Regions from separate parts of the Bradyrhizobium roseum genome, predicted to be linked through region 1. Evidence: predicted binding sites of a transcription regulator. Region 1 holds the regulator's gene; each other region holds the start of a gene.
The links. Region 1 encodes LexA, which represses DNA repair genes until DNA is damaged. Its sites were predicted from a motif close to TGTTCNNNNTGTGTTCNG; they were not measured.
Positions count from the first base shown of each region.

Region 2: a site for LexA is predicted at 1,737-1,754, ahead of QUH67_RS33295 (helicase-related protein). Genes of this name have one in related genera too.
Region 3: a site for LexA is predicted at 2,579-2,596, ahead of QUH67_RS17285 (single-stranded DNA-binding protein). Genes of this name have one in related genera too.
Region 4: a site for LexA is predicted at 1,506-1,523, ahead of QUH67_RS08840 (PA0069 family radical SAM protein). Genes of this name have one in related genera too.

Region 1 is NZ_CP129212.1:3,502,204-3,505,971, forward strand. It holds gene QUH67_RS16770 (ComEC/Rec2 family competence protein) at 1-174, shown strand, start outside; gene QUH67_RS16775 (hypothetical protein) at 236-508, opposite strand; gene QUH67_RS16780 (hypothetical protein) at 553-969, opposite strand; gene lexA (transcriptional repressor LexA) at 1,189-1,890, opposite strand; gene QUH67_RS16790 (molybdopterin molybdotransferase MoeA) at 2,089-3,300, opposite strand; gene QUH67_RS16795 (HAD-IA family hydrolase) at 3,312-3,768, opposite strand, start outside.
Region 2 is NZ_CP129212.1:7,028,483-7,032,250, reverse strand. It holds gene rpmB (50S ribosomal protein L28) at 1-26, opposite strand, end outside; gene QUH67_RS33300 (DUF3108 domain-containing protein) at 463-1,353, shown strand; gene QUH67_RS33295 (helicase-related protein) at 2,004-3,768, shown strand, end outside.
Region 3 is NZ_CP129212.1:3,608,359-3,612,126, reverse strand. It holds gene gyrA (DNA gyrase subunit A) at 1-742, opposite strand, end outside; gene QUH67_RS17295 (DUF2306 domain-containing protein) at 933-1,331, opposite strand; gene QUH67_RS17290 (low molecular weight protein tyrosine phosphatase family protein) at 1,527-1,877, shown strand; gene QUH67_RS17285 (single-stranded DNA-binding protein) at 1,874-2,374, opposite strand; gene QUH67_RS17280 (outer membrane protein) at 2,866-3,585, shown strand.
Region 4 is NZ_CP129212.1:1,873,228-1,876,995, forward strand. It holds gene QUH67_RS08830 (bifunctional helix-turn-helix transcriptional regulator/GNAT family N-acetyltransferase) at 1-630, opposite strand, end outside; gene QUH67_RS08835 (glycosyltransferase family protein) at 784-1,356, opposite strand; gene QUH67_RS08840 (PA0069 family radical SAM protein) at 1,545-2,705, shown strand; gene QUH67_RS08845 (ribonuclease HII) at 2,790-3,560, shown strand; gene QUH67_RS08850 (glycosyltransferase family 39 protein) at 3,640-3,768, shown strand, end outside.

The DNA.
Region 1 (3,768 bases):
GGGCCGGAGGGTTTTGTCGTCGAGGCGGCGAGGCCGAGAGGCATCGACCGCCCGTGGTCGCCGGCCGCGGCCGATGAAGGAGAGGCAGACGCCAGCGTGCTGGCGCCTCGCATCGTGCCGCCGCGCGCGGTCGATGCCACCCCGGCGGAAGCCGATCTGCAGGCGGATGAATAGGACATCGCGTTTTCAAGCGAAGCGGAGGCCGGGTCGCGTCAAGAAAACGCGTCAAACAAAACTAATGCTCGTCGATCGCGGGCGCTGACGGATGAGCCGGTATTTCAAACGCGCCCAGATGATATTCCTCGGGCGCATCGGGGGACGAGGGCAGGCCGACCAGTGTGAACGACGCCTCCGGGAATTTCTGCCAGACCGCGAGATCGTCGGCCGTGACGGTGAGCCAGCCGTAGCGGAACATGTACCGCCCCGGCTCGGTCACTCGTCCAGCCTTCTGCCATGTAACCTTGTTGACCACCGATTGCCTCTCGGCGACGCGTAACCTGGAAAACATACCACGACGATCCACCGGCCGGAACCGGCGGATCGGAAGTGGGGTTAACGCGCGACGGTGGATTCGGTTCGGGGCGTTCCAGTCAGCTTCGCCGTGCGGTCGCTCCCGGTCACCGGCAATTGCAGAACGGTCGCGCGCTGGCCGCGGCAGAGTTGTGTCACCAACACGCGGCTTCCGTCCGGAAATTCGATCGCGTCATGGTGACGCTCGGCCACTTCGGTTTCGATCTGATTGAATTTCCCGACCCGCCAGTCGGAGGTTCGGGTCCAGATCCAGCGGCTGTCGTATCTGACCTCCTCGGCGAACGCGAGTTCAGTGCCCGGAAGCATGCAGACCGCGACCGCCGGTTCGCTTTCCGATGCAAAGCCGCGGGTCGATGTACCGCGGAAGGTAGTGGTGATCAGCGTCTCGCCGACCTGGGCAGGCCGGCTCGCGACGGCATGCAGGCTGTAGTCACACATCGGATGGCTCCCTCGATTGAGATAGCAGACCCGTGTCTGGAACGAGGCACCGGCCTCTATCAGAGTGGACTTGGCACCGAGACTTTTCCTGCTTCGGGGCATTTCTGCGGCCGGTGCACCGCGTGCTGATCACAAACGCGATACGCAGCCGCGCAGCAAAAACCCCGGCCGAAGGACCGGGGCTGGATTTGCGTCGCGGTGATGCCGGCGAACGGCAGCTCAGTATTTGCGGTACAGCCCGATCAGCTTGCCCTGGATCCGGACCCGATTGGGCGGCAGGATGCGGACCTCGTAGGCGGCATTCGCCGGCTCCAGCGCGATCGAGGCGCCGCGGCGGCGGAAACGCTTGAGCGTGGCTTCTTCCTCGTCGATCAGCGCGACCACGATATCGCCGGTGTCGGCATTCTCGTTGCGCTGGATCAGCGCCATGTCGCCGTCGAGAATGCCGGCATCGACCATGGAATCGCCTCGCACTTCGAGCGCATAGTGTTCGCCGGAGCCGAGCATGTCGGGCGGCACGCTGATGGTGTGGCTGCGGGTCTGCAGCGCCTCGATCGGCGTACCGGCGGCGATCCGGCCCATGACGGGCACCGCGACCGGACGCTCACCATCGTCTGCTGCAGCCGGCGCGCTGACCGTGCGCTTGCCGAGCGTGCCTTCGATGACGCTCGGCGTGAAGCCGCGGCGGCTGCCGGCGGCGGCGGCCAGTTCGGGCAGCTTGATGACTTCGATGGCGCGGGCGCGGTTGGGCAGGCGGCGGATGAAGCCACGCTCCTCCAGCGCCGTGATGAGGCGGTGGATGCCGGATTTCGAACGCAGGTCGAGCGCGTCTTTCATCTCGTCGAAGGAGGGCGGAACGCCGGCTTCCTTCAGCCGTTCATTGATGAAACGCAGAAGTTCATATTGTTTGCGCGTAAGCATCGCGAGCAATCCCCCGGGGTTGGCGTCGTCTTAGAGTTCCGAATCGTCATGTCCCTCGCAGAAGTCCCCAACCCCTGACAACAGACACTAGCAGTCGAAACAAATCATGAACGGACACTATATGTTCGATATGTGTTCCGCAACCACTTAATTTCTGGTGAACGCGTTCTGCCTCCGTCTCAAGATGCCGGCGGGGCGTCAGTCCGGCAACCGCAGGAATTCGCAACGCGAGCCCTTTACGGCAGCCGGCGCGAGCGGCGCACGTATCACAAGTGCCCGTGCCGCAGCGAGATTCCCCAACAGCGACGAATCCTGGTGGGTCACGGCTACCGCAACCGGCACACCGTCGGCGCGCTCCTCGAGCCATGCGCGCAAGTAGTCCTCGCGCTGGTCGTTGGCCGCCAGGTCGCGGCCCAGCACGGCGCGTTCGCGCACGTGATGGATGGTGTCGCGGCCCAACAGGGCGCGAATCAGCGGCACCAGAAACAGAAAGCCGCAGACATAGGAGGAGACCGGATTGCCGGGCAGGCCGATCACCCGCATCGCACCCAGCCGACCGTGCATCATCGGTTTGCCGGGGCGCATCGCGATGCGCCAGAACGCCATGTCGGTGCCTTCGGCCTCCAGCGAGCGTTTAACGAGGTCGTGGTCGCCGACGGAAGCGCCACCCATGGTGATCAGGATATCGGCTTCGAGCTCGCGCGCGCGGCGGATGCCTTCCGCGGTGGCGGCCAAGGTATCGGCGGCAATGCCGAGATCGGCGACCTCGGCACCCTCAGCGCGCGCCAGGGCCCGCAACGCATAGCCGTTGGAATACACGATCTGGCCGGGACCGGGGCTCGTTCCCGGCATCACCAGTTCATCGCCGGTGCCGAGCACGGCGACTTTTGGCCGGCGGCGCACCGCCAGCTCCGGATAGTTCATGCCGGCGGCGAGCGACAGATCGCGGTCGGTGAGGCGGCGTCCGCGCTTGAGCAGCACGTCGCCCTCGCGGAAATCGACGCCGGCGGCGCGGATATGCCGTCCCGGGACCGCTGCTTCGGTGATGGTGATGTGGTCGCCGTCGACGGCGGTGTCTTCCTGGATGATGACGGCGTCTGCGCCGTCGGGGATCACGCCGCCGGTGAAGATGCGTACCGCTTCGCCCTTGCCGACCTTGCGCTCGAACGGCCGCCCGGCGGCGACTTCGCCGATCACTTTCAGCCGCGCGCTGGTGTCGGCGGCATCCGACGCACGCACCGCGTAGCCGTCCATCGCCGACATTGCCTGCGGCGGTTGGGTTCGCCGTGCCGCGACGTCGCGCGCCAGCACACGGTGATAGGCGGCCTCGAGCGCGATCATTTCTTCAGGCAACGGTTCAGCGCCGGCAAGGATCGCAGCAAGCGCATCGGCGACAGGCATCAGGGCCACGGGCACAACTCCTAGACTTCGAGTGCGGTCAGGGCCTGCGCCACGTCATCCATCGACGTCACGTGGACGGCACGAAGGCCGCGCGCCCGCGCACCTTCGATATTGGCGGCCGAGTCGTCGAAGAACAATATCCGCGACGCCGGTACGCCGATCGCCTTTACCACGTGATCATAGGCCTCCGCGTCGGGTTTGCGCAAACCGATGCTGGACGACAGGAATATCTCGCGGAAATGGCCGAGCACACCGGCATAGGTTTTGGAAAAGTGTGCGACATGGGCCGGATTGGTGTTGGAAAACGCGTAGAGCGGAAGCCGTTGCGCCGCATCTGCCAGCAGCGGCGCGATGCCCGGCATCTCGCCGGCGAAGATCGCGTTCCAGCCTTCGAGGAACTGCGCATCTGACAGGCCGATGCCGAGCGACCGGCGCAGGTCCGCGAAGAACGCCGCGTCGTCGATCCGGCCGGTCTCG
Region 2 (3,768 bases), 3.5 Mb from region 1:
GCCGTCAGTTCGCAGCGCCGGGACATTTTTCAAATCCTCTTCCATCCCCGCCATGGCCAAGCCGCTTCTCGCGGGCGCCGCGGGGGTCCAAAATCGCGTCCATTTTCAGGAACCGCGGACGTATAGGGGGAGAAGGCCAGCCGGTCAAGGTTTTTGGGGCGGTTTGGACCGCCGTGCCGGGGTTCCAAGCCTGTTTTTGACGCGCTTTCTTCACGCGAATCGGAAGCCCATCCCGGATCACGTCCGGGGCAGGGCCGCCTTGAAAACGGGGTCGGCCATTTGGCCGGTTTATAAGGGGTTCCAGCCACTTAGGCCATCATATAAAGGGCGCAATCGCCGCCGACATCTAGGGTTGAACAGGTAGCAGACCCTCGGGCCTTTTGTGCGCGGCTGAAGGCGATGACGGGTCTGGGTGCGGTTTCGCGAAAGCCCGCGCGTTGTTTGCTGGATACGACTGCCTAAATGAACAGCCATCCGCGCCGATCCCGGGACAATCCAGTGCTGACCGCCAAACACGCCGTTTCGCTCGCCTCCAGCTTGGGGCTCGGCTTGTGCGCGGCCGGGTTATCGGCGCTGGCGCCGCAGGCGGCCGCCGCGCAGGGCCGGCTGGAAGCCAAGTATGAGGCGACGCTGGCCGGCATCCCGGTCGGCAAGGGCGCCTGGACCATCGAAATCGGCGACGACGCGTTCTCCGCCGCGGCCCAGGGCGGCACCGCCGGGCTGCTGAAGGCGTTTTCCGGCGGCAACGGTTCTGGCGCCAGCCAGGGCAGGGTGGTGAACGGCGCGCTGGTGGCCAACGCCTATACCGCCACCACCACCACGCAGAAGAAGTCCGAAACCATCCGCATGGTGCTGACCAACGGCACCGTGAAGGATTTTTCCATCGATCCCGCGCCGCCGGTCGATCCGGACCGGGTGGTCGTCACCGAGGCGCACCGCAAGGGCGTGCTCGATCCCATGACCGGCTCGATGCTGCGCGTGAACGGCAACGGCGAGCTGCTGTCGCCCGATTCCTGCCGCACCGGCGCGGGCATCTTCGACGGCCGCATGCGCTACGACCTCAAGCTCGACTACAAGCGCATGGAAACGGTCAAGGCCGAGCGCGGCTATCACGGCCCGGCGGTGGTCTGCGCGGTCTATTTCACCCCGGTCGCGGGCTTCATCCCGGACCGCCCCGTGATCAAGTACCTCGCCACCGAACGGCGGATGGAGATCGCCTTCGTGCCGATCGCCGGCACCAGGATCCTGGTCCCCTTCCGCATGTCCATCCCGACCCCGCTCGGCCAGGCCATGCTGGAAGCGACATCGTTCGTGACCTCGGCGACGCCGCCAAGGGTGGCGAAGACGAATTGAGATTTTCTTCACCCGCCCCTCGAGGGGGCGGGTCGGCACGCATCGCAAGATGCGTGACGGGGTGGGCGATCTCTCCACTCGGGCACTGTTGGACGTGGAGAGAGCGTCACCCCACCTCGGTTCGCATTGCATGCGAACCGATCCTCCCCCTCCAGGGGAGGATGAAGACCGCTCGCCGCAGCAACATGACCGACACAACCGCCACGATTCATGTTGACTCCCGACCACTTCTGATTCGACTCCGTCCGTTAACGATTCCGCCCTCTCAGCGCCGCTTGTGGAGCCCGCATAAACTTGATCTAGTATCACCCGAGGCGCTTCAGCGCGAGATGTTGCGGTGAACGTACCGGGTTTCGGGAGGAGTCAGCGATTCGGGCGCGTTTCGTTCCAGACTCGTTCCAGAGCTTAAGCCGCGACCGCATCGCCGTCGCAGAATGAAACAGATTCGGCCGATTTGACGCCGGGCGACCAGAAAGGCTTCGCTCCTGAGAGGATGGACCCTCATGGTGAGGCGGCGCGTTAGCGCCGTCTCGAGCCATGCAGGCCCGGCCAGTGCCTTTCATCTTGTGAGACGCCGCTCGCGCGGCTCCCCCGGATGAGGTCTGGCACCGAATCTGAGCGACGGCAGTCAGAAGAAACACCCGCACCACATGGCCTTCTCCCCCTCTACGTTCGCGACCGATCGCGCGCCAGGCGCCGGCGTCACCGCCGTGCTCGGGCCGACCAACACCGGCAAGACGCATCTGGCGATCGAGCGGATGCTGGCGCATTCAAGCGGCGTCATCGGCCTGCCGCTGCGGCTGCTCGCGCGCGAGGTCTACAACAAGATCGTCGATCGCGCGGGCGTGAACAGCGTCGCGCTGATCACCGGCGAGGAGAAGATCAAGCCGAAGAACCCGCGCTTCTGGGTCTCGACCGTGGAAGCGATGCCGCGCGACCTCGACGTGAGTTTTCTCGCCGTCGACGAAATCCAGATCGCCTCCGATCTCGAGCGCGGCCACGTCTTCACCGACCGCATCCTGCATCGCCGCGGCCGCGACGAGACGCTGCTGCTGGGAGCTGCGACGATGCGCCCCATCATCGAGCGGCTGCTGCCGGGCGCCTCCATCATCACACGGCCCCGATTATCGCAGCTGGAATTCGCCGGCGATCGCAAGATCACGCGCCAGCCGCGCCGAACCGCCATCGTCGCGTTCTCCGCCGATGAAGTCTACGCCATCGCCGAGCTGATCCGCCGCCAGCACGGCGGCGCGGCCGTCGTGCTGGGCTCGCTCAGCCCGCGCACGCGCAATGCGCAGGTGGAAATGTTCCAGAACGGCGACGTCGATTATCTCGTCGCCACCGACGCCGTCGGCATGGGGCTGAACCTCGATGTCGACCACGTCGCCTTCGCCTCCGACCGCAAATATGACGGCTACCAGTTCCGCCGGCTGACCCCGTCGGAGTTCGCGCAGATCGCCGGCCGCGCCGGCCGCGCGACGCGCAACGGCACCTTCGGAACCACGGGCCGCTGCGCGCCGTTCGAACCCGAGCTCGTCAACGCGCTGCAGAACCACACCTTCGACAGCGTCAAAATGCTGCAGTGGCGGAATTCGAAGCTGGATTTCGCCTCGCTCGGCAGCCTGCAGGTGGCGCTGGCGCTGCCGCCGGGACACGAGGTTTTGACCCGCGCGCCGATCGCCGAGGACCAGCGCGTGCTCGATCACGCCGCGCGCGACGGCGAGGTCAGGGACATGGCCCACGGCGCGGATGCCGTGGAGCGGCTGTGGGACGCCTGCCAGATCCCGGACTACCGGCGGCTGGCGCCCGCCGCCCATGCCGAGCTGGTGACCACGCTTTATGCATTCCTGATGAAGAGGGGCCGCATACCGGACGCCTGGTTCGCTGCCCAGGTCGACCAGGCCGACCGCGTCACCGGCGATATCGACACGCTGTCGGGGCGGATCGCGCAAATCCGCACCTGGACCTTCGTCGCCAACCGCCCGGACTGGCTTTCCGACCCCGAACACTGGCAGGGGATGACGCGGGAGATCGAAAATAAATTATCCGATGCGCTGCATGAACGGCTTACGGAGCGTTTCGTTGACCGGCGGACCAGTGTATTGATGCGCCGCCTGCGGGAGAACAGTGTTTTGAATACGGAAATTGGCAAGACCGGCGAAGTCATTGTGGAAGGCCACACCATCGGCCGGCTCGACGGATTTACATTTGCGCCCGATGCGGCTGAAGCCGGCTCGGACGCCAAGGCATTGCAGGCGGCGGCGCAGCAGGTGCTCGCCGGCGAGATCGACGCGCGCGCCACCAAGCTTGGTGCGGCGCCCGACGACCAGTTCGTGCTGGCGTCCGATGGCACCATCCGCTGGACCGGCGATGCGGTGGCAAAGCTCGTCGCGGCCGAAGACGCGCTGCATCCGC
Region 3 (3,768 bases), 110 kb from region 1:
GGCCGAGATGGTAGGCCGAGCGGATGCCCTGACGTCCGAGGATGATGCCGCCGGTCGGAAAATCCGGTCCGGGGATGATGTTGATAAGGTCGTCAATGGCGAGTGCGGGGTCGTCGATCAGCGCCACGCAGGCGTCGATGACCTCGCCGAGGTTATGCGGCGGGATGTTGGTCGCCATGCCGACCGCGATGCCGCCGGCGCCGTTGACCAGCAGGTTCGGGAATTTCGCCGGCAGAACCGACGGCTCGCTTTCGGAGTTGTCGTAGTTCGGCTGGAAATCGACGGTGTCCTTGTCGATATCGCCGAGAACTTCCAGCGCCGATCGGGTCAGGCGCGCTTCGGTATATCGATAGGCTGCGGGTGGATCGCCGTCGACCGAGCCGAAATTACCCTGGCCGTCGACCAGCGGCACGCGCATGGAGAAATCCTGCGCCATCCGGACCATCGCGTCGTAGATCGACTGGTCGCCGTGCGGATGGTATTTACCGATCACGTCACCGACGACGCGGGCGGATTTGACGTACTTCTTGTCCGGCGTGTGCCCCTGCTCATACATCGAATACAGGATGCGGCGATGGACGGGCTTAAGCCCGTCGCGCGCATCCGGCAGCGCCCGCGCGACGATCACGCTCATGGCGTAATCGAGATAGGAGCGCTTCATCTCGTCGAGGATGGAAACGGGACGAATGTCGGAAGGCTGCTCCGGCGGCTCGCCGGGCTTGTTATCTTCAGGGTCAGACAAAGGGGAATCCGGTCAGTTCTCAGCTGAGAATCATATAGCGCATCGGGGGTGCAAAAACCACCCCGAAGCGGTCCGGAGGGGCGGTTTTTCTGCCCGATTTTTCATGGACTTAACAGGAGCACCGGGGTGTCCCGGAAGAGCTTTCTTGCAAGCCTGTAAGCGGATTCCGGAACGCCGTTTCCAGCCTCCCTTACGGGCCGAAAACCACCGCATGCATGACCCGCCCCGGCAGGAAGGTGAACAGGCCGGCGACGACGAGCGCACCGAAGAAGATCGAGGCCATCGCCTTCTTGTGCGCGCTGACATTGTGCCTGCGGGCGTGCAGGACGGCGAGCACCAGCATGACGGGCGCGAAGATCGAGAGCAGGTGGATCGGGCTGAACGGCCCGACCAGGCGGATCTCATGGATCCAGAACGAGCTGATCGCGACGGCAAACATCAGCAGCACCCAGATCCAGCCGATGGTCCGGTGCGGCAGCGTCCCCTTGGGCGCCGCGAACTGCACGATACCCAGCACGAATGCCGCGATGGCCGCGAAGGCATGCAGCGGGATCGTCCCGGAGGCCCCCAGCAGCGGCGCGAGGCTCATGGCAGCACTCTATTTCCAGTTGATCTCAAGGCTGGAAGCAACTTGAGGAAAATACCTCATGCAACTATCAATAACATAACGGCGGAGCAATATCGGCCGGCGCGGCGCGGATCATCCCTCCAGCTGGGACTATGCTTGCGGCCCTTACCGATATGTGTCTGACATCGCAGCTCGCCGCCTCATTCGGGTGACAAAGTGACCAACGTCCTTTTTGTCTGCAGTGCCAATCGCCTCCGCAGTCCTACAGCTGAACAAGTTTTTTCGACTTGGCCGGACATCGAAACCGACTCGGCCGGCATATCTAACGGCGCGGACGTGCTGTTGTCGGCCGAACAGGTCGAGTGGGCCGACATCATCTTCGTCATGGAGAAGACCCACCGCAACAAGCTGAACCGGAAGTTCCGTTCCAGCCTGAAGGGCAAACGGGTCATCTGCCTCGACATTCCCGACGACTATGAATTCATGGATCCGGCGCTTGTCCGGATCCTCGAAACCAGGGTCGGCCGCTTACTGCCTCCAACCGCGCCACCTTCTGCGAGACGTTAGAACGGGATATCGTCGTCCATGTCGCTGTTGCGACCGCCGCCGGCAGCCACTGCCCGCCGCGGTGCGGAGCTGGCTGCGCTACCGGAGCCGAAATCGCCGGAATCATCGGAGCCAAAGCCGCCGCCACCACTACCGCTACCGCCGCTACGGCCGTCGAGCATGGTCAGGGTCGAGTTAAATCCCTGCAGCACGACTTCGGTCGAGTATTTCTCAACGCCGCTCTGGTCGGTCCATTTGCGGGTCTGCAGCGCGCCCTCGATGTAAACCTTGGCGCCCTTCTTCAGATACTGTTCGGCGACCTTGCAGAGCCCCTCGTTGAAGATCACGACGCGGTGCCACTCGGTCTTTTCCTTGCGCTCGCCGGTGTTCTTATCGCGCCAGGTTTCTGAGGTGGCGACGGTCAGATTGGCGATCGGCCGCCCGTCCTGTGTCCGCCGGATCTCAGGATCCTTGCCGAGGTTGCCGATCAGAATCACCTTGTTTACGCTTCCCGCCATCGCCGCTCTCCACTCGATATTGCCGGCAAAAATCACTGGTTCGGCCACTTCTTGCGGCCGCCTTCAATTCTTCACCTGTCGCTGATCCGCTTGCTGCGCCCGTTTCCAGACATCCGGGGCGACCCTATACACGCGCAAGCCCCGCCGACTTAGCGATCCCTCCGCAAGTCAACGGTTATCCACATATAGCATCTTCTCCGCCAATGTTCCAGCTTTGTTCCGCCGGCGGCCTGGCATCTCAAGGGGACTGGTATCGACGACACATACGGGTTCATGGACCGACGTGACGCGAAAGGCCGGCATCATATTCCGGCCTTTTGTTTGGTTGTACCGCATCGCGCCTGCCACCCGCATCGGTTGCATCTTACCTACATTTGCCGCGGATGTGGTTTTCCAGTGACAGCATTTTGCGGCGGTATCGGGCTATACAACCGAGCAACCTGAAATTGACTGCTCCGGTAGTTGCGTGGGACATGCCGAAAGGAAAAAACGTGAAGAAGATTTTGTTGACGACGACCGCCCTGCTCGCGCTGGGTATCGCACCTGCCGCCGCCGCTGACCTGGCCGCCCGGCCCTACACCAAGGCACCTGTCGCTGTCGCGATGTATAACTGGAGCGGATTTTACGCTGGCGTTAACGGCGGCTGGGGATCGAGCCGCAACACTTGGGATGAAACCTTTGCCGCCCCCTTTATCCCGCTAGGCAGCCATGACGCAACCGGCGGCACCGTCGGTGGTCAGATCGGTTACCGCTGGCAGGCTGCGTCGTGGGTGTTCGGCGTGGAAGCGCAGGGCAACTGGGCAGACTTCCACGGTAGCAATGCGATCGCAGCTCTTCCGGCGCTGACCAACGATACGCGTATCGATGCCTTCGGCCTGTTCACGGGTCAGGTGGGCTATGCCGCCAACAACGTTCTGTTCTACATCAAGGGCGGTGCCGCTGTGACCTCCAACCGCTACCGCATGCTAGTAACTGGCGTCGGCACCTCACTCGCCAGCGTCGATGAAACCCGTTGGGGTGCCGCCGTCGGCGCAGGCCTGGAGTACGGCTTCGCCCCGAACTGGTCAGCTGGCATCGAATACAATCACCTGTTCATGCAGGATAAGACCTATGACTTCAACACCGCTGGCTTCCTCCTAGCGCGGAACCGCATTCGCCAAGACGTCGATGTCGTTACCGCTCGTATCAACTACAGGTTCGGCGCGTACTAATCTCCACTAGTTCCTAAGATCGAGAAAAGGCCGGCCTCGTGCCGGCCTTTTTATGTAAGCCACGACCGATGCGCCAATTGGCAATCCTCTCCGTTTCCGACACGATTTACTTTGCGCTGTTCCCGTTCGGCTGACGATTGCTGCCAAACGCTGATTGCCCAAAACAATCCGTTGATGATTCGC
Region 4 (3,768 bases), 1.6 Mb from region 1:
GATCTCGGCGATCCAGCAGCGCTCGCGCGACGCGTCGAACGAGGCGAGGAATTTTGCCGTGATCTCGGCAACCAGCCCCTCGAACGAGGAATCGAAACCGTATTCTCGGGCGTAAAGCGCGCCGTGGCTCTGCACCACCCATCCCATGTCGCCGGGGCGCGGCTCGCGCAGCACAGCAGTCCGTGCCACGGCACCGCCATCGAGCAGCCGCCGGATGTCGGCCATGGAATCGATCAGCCGCGCCTTGCCGCCGGGCGGCAGCCCTTCCAGCATCGCCGCGATATGATCATTCGTGCTGCGGTCGAGTTTTGCGAAGGCTTGCCGTCCCTTGGCGGTCAAAGCGAGGCGGTACTGCCGGCGGTCGGTCGGCAGCGGTTCGCGGCTGATGAAGCCGGCTTCATCAAAACCCTGCACGATGCGGCTGAGATAGCCGGCATCGAGCCCCAGTTCGGCACCGATTTCCTTGGCCGAGAGGTTTTCGCGATGGGCGAGTTCGTAGAGGACCCGCGCTTCGCTCAGCGAGAACGGGCCTTCCAGAAGCTGCTGATCGAGCACGCCGAGCCTGCGGGTGTAGAAACGGTTGAAGGCGCGGACGGCCGCGATATCAGGTTTGGGATCTGAATCGGACATGGCGCTTCCTCAATATTTATATTTGCCATTCTCAAAGATATAGTTGCTTTTGGCAAGTATTATCTCATGGAAGGCAATTTGCGAAGCGCGCCAAGGCCTTCGCTACTGTGCATGGGGTTGTTTTCGATGTTTTGGTTGGGGCCTGCGGCGCCCTTAGGCGACGACCATGATCCGGCTGCGCAACTGCGTGCGCGCCGAACGGCCGAGCTGGCGCAGCAGCCGCGTCTCGGAGCGTCGCGAATCCGGCCGGTAGCCGCCGAGCCGTTCATAATGATCGCGGGCGATCAGCAGCCCCTGTTCCGCCGACGGTCCGGCAATCATGCGGGCCACGAACTTGATGCCGTCGCGCAGCCGCGTGTCGGAATAGGGTGAGCGGGCGTAGCGGAAGACGCCGGCGCGCGGCCGGCCGCTGTTCGATACATTCTGGATAAACTGCGTGGTCTCCTCGATCCAGCCATGGTCGAGCACCGCGCCGGCGTGCAGGAACATCAGCCAGGGCGAGCGCGCCGCCCGCGCGCCGGTGGCCAGCGCCGCGGCGCGTGTGCCGTCGAAGGCCAGGAAGCGGCAGCCGGCGACGTCGGCCACGCGTTCGATCACGCCATTGCCGGCCCGGTCCACCAACAGCACCTCGCGGATGATCCCGGCTGCCGCTCCCGGCACCAGCGCCGCCAGCGTCGCGACCGCGGGCTGCTCGACACCTTCGGTTGGAATGATCACGCTCAACATGAATAAGGCTTCGGTGGCTCAAAGGATGTAAAACGCTGCACCGTTATCACCTTGTCACATTTAAAGCAGCGGTCGCGCCTGCGGTTTTTTGCGGCACATGATGAAAGCACCGTTCTGACCATTGCGCGCCGTGCGCCAGTTGCCGAAGATGTTCTTGATTTGTTCCTTTGGCGTGCTATGTTGGCTTCATGAGCCGAGCATCCTCCCATGCCCTCAAGCCCCCGCCGGTCACGGCGCCCTCCGAACCGGCGGGGGCGACACCTTTTCCCGAACTTGCCGTCGCCATTGAAGGCAAACGAAAGCGCGGCCGCGGCGCGCAATCCAACGCCAGCGGCCGGTTCGAGGCCGAGGCGCGGGTCGCCTTCGACGACGGCTGGCAGAGCCTGGACGACCTGCCGCCGTTCAAAACCACCGTGTCGCTCGACACCTCGCGCAAGGTCATCACCCGCAACGACTCGCCCGACATCGGCTTCGATCGTTCGATCAATCCCTATCGCGGCTGTGAGCACGGTTGCGTCTACTGTTTCGCGCGGCCGACGCACGCGTTTCTCGGATTGTCGCCCGGGCTCGATTTTGAAACCAAGCTGCAGATCAAGCCGGACGCGCCGGAACTGCTGGAGAAGGAACTGGCCGCCTCCGGCTACGAGCCGCGGATGATCGCGATCGGCACCAACACCGATCCCTACCAGCCGATCGAGCGCGAGCACAAAATCATGCGGGGGATTCTCGAGGTGCTGGAGCGGGCCGGCCATCCGGTCGGCATTGTCACCAAATCGGCGCTGGTGACCCGCGACATCGATATCCTGGCGCGGATGGCAAAGCGGAATCTGGCCAAGGTCGCCATCTCAGTGACGACGCTCGATCCCAAGCTCGCACGCACCATGGAGCCGCGCGCCTCGACGCCGTCCAAGCGGCTGGAGGCGTTGAAGCAGTTGTCGGAAGCCGGAATTCCCGCGACGGTCATGGTCGCGCCGGTGATTCCCGCGCTGAACGATTCCGAGATCGAGCGCATCCTCGATGCCGCCGCCCATGCTGGCGTCAAGGAGGCCAGCTATGTGCTGCTGCGGCTGCCGCTGGAAGTGCGCGACCTGTTTCGCGAGTGGCTGATGGCGAACTATCCCGACCGCTACCGCCACGTCTTCACCCTGATCCGCGACATGCGCGGTGGTCGCGACTACGATTCGCAATGGGGCACGCGCATGAAGGGCACCGGCCCGATGGCCTGGATGATCGGCCGCCGATTCGAGATCGCCTGCGAAAGGCTCGGTCTCAATAAGCGCCGCCTGAAGCTGACGACCGATCATTTCGTCAAGCCGAAGCGCAGCGGACAGCAACTGAGTTTGTTTTAGGGCCGAGCGCCGCCGGATTGAATAGCGGGAATTGCGACAGGTTTCCGGTTGCGCCCGGCCGCGCGCTTTCGCACGATCCCGCCCATGATTCGGGACAAGTCCGCCAACAAGAAAGCCGGCAAGGCGCCGGCCAGGCCGCCCAAGGGCATCATCGCGGTTGCGCCGCCGAGCTTTCGTCGCGAGCGGGCGCTGATCAAGCGCGGCGTATGGCCGGTGGCCGGTTGCGACGAGGCCGGGCGCGGTCCGTTGGCGGGTCCGGTGGTGGCCGCCGCCGTCGTGCTCGATCCAAAACGGATCCCGAAAGGCATCGACGATTCCAAGCGGCTGACGGCCGAGCGCCGCGAGGAATTGTTCGAGGAGATCTGCGCGACGTCGTCCTTTGCGGTCGCCTTTGCCTCGCCGGCGCGGATCGATCGCGACAATATTCTGCGTGCTTCGCTGTGGGCGCTGGCGCGCGCGGTTCGCGCGTTGCCTGAGATGCCGCAGCATGTCTTCGTCGACGGCCGCGACAAGATCGACGCGCCCTGCGACTGCGATGCCGTGATCGGCGGCGACGGCATCGTGATGTCGATTGCGGCGGCCTCGATCATCGCAAAAGTGACGCGCGACCGCTTGATGAGCGCGTTGGCGCTGGATTGCCCGGGCTACGGTTTTGAAAGCCACAAGGGCTACGCCGTTCCGGAACATCGCGAGGCGCTGGACCGCCTGGGTCCGAGCATGTACCACCGCCGGTTTTTCGCGCCGGTCGTGGCGGCGCGGCGAAAGCATTATCCCGAGACGGTGGCAGAGACGGTCGAACCCGATCTCTTTACCGTCGATAGCGAAATCAATTCAGGCATTCCGGCCACAATCTGAGGCGGTTGCCTCGGCGGCGCGTGCGCTCTATCAAACGTCGTTGGGGACAGGGCTGCTCGGCCCGGCATTCGGACGTTTCATGCGCTTCACCTCGCTGGTTGTCGAACTGATCCGCGCGCGGCCGCGGTTGGTGGTCTGGATTGTCGTGCTGATCCAGGCCGCGTTGTGGCTGGTCCTGCCGATGCTGCTCTACCGCAGCCCGCCCGGC